2 regions of the Peribacillus sp. NPDC096447 genome follow, and region 1 is predicted to be linked to the other one. Evidence: riboswitches for the same ligand, from Rfam matches in the RefSeq annotation. Region 1 holds a riboswitch; the other holds the start of a gene.
What was found. A riboswitch is a leader RNA that binds a small molecule or an ion and turns the genes downstream of it on or off. The one in region 1 is predicted to bind lysine.

Region 1 (2,205 bases):
AAAAAAATTATTAAATATTGTGATGGTAATAACTCTTGTCTTTGGACTGTTTTTTGCGATTGCACCGATGAATAAAGCATTTGCCTTGTCCTACGATTATACAAACCCTTATTCAACAGGTTGTGCTTCTAAAAGCCCAATCACCTATGAAACAGAATATATCTATAAAAACGGTGTGAAAATTGGATATGTGCAGCTAAAAGGAAGTGCGTATTGTCATACGGCGTGGGGTTACTTAAAGTTTTATTCGTCTGCTCCTTATGATTATTATGCAAATGTTTGGGTGGACAGTTTTAATGGCACGACTAAGAGAGCATTTACAAGTTGTGCTAGTTCCGGTGGAAACGGATGGATAATGAAAGGTCAGACGTCCTGTTATACTGCACAATTATGGAATTTAGATCCGTATAATGCTTTGGCCAAAGCAGGTATTTATTCTTCAAGTGGGGCTCTAATTATTTCTGCGAACACCGGTCGTTATTAAGTTATTAATGCAAACTTCCTGTTAAAGACTTTCTCGGTGTAATGCCATTGTTGCCATCTTTCCCATTTTGCCTACTATGAAAAGTCCATTTCGCAGTTCAATGCGTGATCAATTTTTTTTGTTAACAACCCCATGAATCTTAATGGCTTTTTTCATTTCATCTCATGAATTTGGAACGAGATACGTATGCTGTTTATACATATCCCGTTCCAATCCTGAATCAATGGAGTTCTACTTACAATTGAAGCGATCGTTTTCTTGCTTCCCACGTCACGGATTTTCATATTTTGCTGTCCTCCCCACCTTGATCATTATTCTAAGTATTCATAAGTTAAATACCAATTCCTTCTATAAGTTAAATCTATTGTAAAAACTGACTATAAAAGGTTGAAACTTTTGAAATTAAATAATACTAAAAAAGATGAATCCAGCCCTATACCGTATCCATTTCCTTTGATTATCCATGTATTCAAAAAAATATTTCTAAATTGGCCTTGCAATAGAAAGGATTCCTTGTTATATTACAGTCAATTAAATATTTTCTTACTTCATACTTTTGAAGTGAGGATAGAGGAGCAAAGACCATTAGTACACATTTTGAGGAGAATGAGATCCTATGACTATTGTGGAAAGGGGAATTTGCCGAAGCGGAAAGAATCTCATGTTCTTGAAGCTGGTTCTGCTATTGAATAAATACAGGACTGTCATATAGGAAACTATATGGAGGGCTATCTTACGCGCTGAAACGATTTTTTTGATAAATATTGTTTCTACTGCAGCAGCGAACCCTCGTTGTTGCTTTTTTGCGTTTACTCCTGAATGGCCCTAACCACCTCTGAATTTTTTAAAAAATATTATACAAAAGGGTGTGTAGTTATGAATTTTGGCCAAGTTTTAACCGCAATGGTTACCCCGTTTAATCATAATAATGAGGTTGATTTTAACGCTACGAGAACTTTAGTAAACTATTTAATTGCTAATGGTTCTGATGGATTAGTTGTAGCTGGTACAACTGGAGAGTCTCCTACATTAACAACAGAAGAGAAACTAGATTTATTCAAAATTGTTGTTGAAGTTGTTGATGGAAGAGTTCCAGTCATAGCTGGAACTGGCTCAAATAACACGAAAGCTTCTATCAACTTAACTAAGCAAGCAGAGGCAGCAGGAGTCGACGGAATAATGCTCGTTACCCCATACTATAACAAGCCGTCTCAAGAAGGATTATTTCAGCACTTTAAGGCTATTGCCCAATCAACATCTTTACCGGTAATGCTCTATAATATTCCAGGACGAAGTGTTGTAAACATGTCAGTAGAGACGATTGTTAACCTCTCAAAAATTAACAATATTGTGGCAGTAAAAGAGGCAAGTGGTGACTTAGATGCCATGGCACAAATCATTAGCAAAACAACTGGTGATTTCACATTGTACAGCGGCGATGATGGGTTAACATTACCGGTTCTAGCCATCGGTGGAACAGGCATTGTTTCGGTATCTTCACATATAATTGGAAATGAAATGCAAGAAATGATAAATAGCTTTAAAAATGGCGATGTCCATGGTGCTGCTTCTACACATCGTAACCTTCTTCCAATTATGAAAGCATTATTTGCGGCACCAAGCCCAACACCGGTAAAATCAGCATTAAATATGCGAGGGTTAAATGTTGGAGGTGTCCGCTTACCACTGGTCCCTTTAAACAATGAAGAAAAATTAGCACT
Region 2 (2,205 bases), on a different contig from region 1:
GAATATAGGCCCGAATGGGAAGCCTTTTGCACGGAATGGTAAAGCATTCATATCAAGGCCTTGTGCAGCGTAAGCTTTGCGGAACCGATAATGGGCAATCGCAATCCCTACCCAGGTGACGAATCCCGCCATGCCTGAAGCGTTCAATAACCAGATATAAACGACGCCATCACCGAAAAATGAAGCTAAGAATGCAACGCAGCCAACTAAAGAGGTCACGATAAGTGCATTCACAGGTACGCCTCTTTTATCTAACTTGCCTAGGAACTTCGGTGCTTTACCATCACGTGCCAAGTCCCATAGCATACGGGTTGAAGCGTACATGCCAGAGTTACCTGCAGAGAGTACGGATGATAAAATGATCGCGTTCATGATGGATGCAGCAAATGCAAGGCCGGCACGTTCAAATACAAGCGTGAATGGACTTACGGCAACATCTTGACTCAATAAACGTGAATCCGTAAACGGAATGATCATTCCAATAACGAAAATTGCAAGGATATAGAACAAGAGGATGCGCCAGAAAACGGATCTGATCGCTTTAGGGATATTTTTTTCTGGATCTTCACTTTCACCAGCAGTCACTCCAAGCAATTCCGTTCCTTGGAATGAAAAGCCGGCAGCCATGAATACGCCAAGAATCGTGAAGAACCCTCCGTTAAAGGGACCTTCGCCCATTGTGAAATTGGAAAAACCAATTGGGTCATTCCCGCCCATGATTCCGAGAATGATCAGAACACCCGTAATCAAGAAAATGACGACTGTCACGACTTTGATCATGGCAAACCAGAATTCCGTTTCCCCGAAACCTTTAACTGACATGTAATTGATAAGAAACATAGTGATTAACGCAATGGCACTCCAGATGAATGAAGGGCTATCCGGGAACCAGAACTTCATAATTAAGACAACGGCTGCCAATTCGGCGGCAATGGTTATTGCCCAGTTATACCAGTAGTTCCAACCAATCGCAAAACCGAAAGACGGATCTACGAATTTGGATGCATAGACACGGAACGAACCGGCCACTGGCATGAACGCAGCCATTTCTGCAAGACTTGTCATTAAGTAATAAACCATGATGCCGATGATCGCGTATGCCACCAAGGCACCGCCGGGTCCGGCTGAATGAATGGCCCCGCCACTAGCTAAAAATAAACCTGTTCCAATCGTTCCACCTAATGAAATCATCATTAAATGACGCGCTTTCAGGCTCCTTTTCAGTTCAGTAGGGCTTGATGCTGATTGTGAATTTGACAATTGATGTTACACTCCTTTTTATTGGAAGGGAACGAAAAATAAAAAACAGCAGTCGAAAAAGATCGACGGCTGTTTATAATAAACCCGTTTATCCTTCCGAAGATAGCTCCCCACGCTTTGTGAAAAAACGTGACAGTGGTGTTCCTGTTCGGTAACACCGCCAGCAAGAATATACTTGGAATATACCCTAACTTCGGCAACTTATCCTTTCAAACGGAGTCTTTAATTTTCCAGAATCTCGTCCGTTTTACTTTTATAAGCTGCAGCCTCTAACTCATCGGTAAATGAGGAAGTATTCAATTTTCTAATATCGTTGCGCCAGCTTGTAAGTGACGTCGGACGATTGTACTCATGAAATTCATGCAATCGTTAATAGATTGCTAGTAATTGAGTAAACTTTACTATATCAAAATTATAAAATAACTTCTGGGATATCGCAATGATTATTTTATGTGGTTATTTTTTCCTAGTAAATCAAAGATGGCAATAAGGAAGAATTCAAATGACGATATACCAAAATAAAGCATTCTGATAACTAAACGGTACGCCTTTTTATAAGGGCATAGTCCAGTTTTACATGTTTGACCACTTCAGGATTCTCAAATAGATCCACTGCCATTTTACCAATCCATTCCAGCGGTAAGGAAATGGTCGTGATGTCGAGCATTTCACTCAGGCTATCATTATTGAAGCCGAGAATGGCCACATCTTCCGGTACCCTTATACCCGATTTCTTAGCGGTAAGAATGAAGCCTGCTGCCGTGTCATCATTCGTGATGATGAGAGCTTCAGGTTTGTCCATCATTGAATTCCAATCCTGAAACAATTGTTCACCGTCTTTGATGTGATAACTGCCTTCAAACAGCCATTCCTTATTGTTTAACAGTTTATGTTTTCTCATGATATCGTTAAAGGCCTTTGTTCGATGAGAACTATTTCTGCTCT

Region 2: another riboswitch for lysine. It lies ahead of ACIQZD_RS15295 (amino acid permease); the one in region 1 lies ahead of dapA (4-hydroxy-tetrahydrodipicolinate synthase).

What each region holds. Positions count from the first base shown of each region.
Region 1 is NZ_JBIWEV010000005.1:233,964-236,168, reverse strand. It holds gene ACIQZD_RS18490 (DUF2690 domain-containing protein) at 68-484, shown strand; gene ACIQZD_RS18485 (hypothetical protein) at 637-768, opposite strand; lysine riboswitch at 1,045-1,223, shown strand; gene dapA (4-hydroxy-tetrahydrodipicolinate synthase) at 1,361-2,205, shown strand, end outside.
Region 2 is NZ_JBIWEV010000004.1:179,934-182,138, reverse strand. It holds gene ACIQZD_RS15295 (amino acid permease) at 1-1,260, opposite strand, end outside; lysine riboswitch at 1,356-1,540, opposite strand; gene ACIQZD_RS15290 (LacI family DNA-binding transcriptional regulator) at 1,796-2,205, opposite strand, start outside.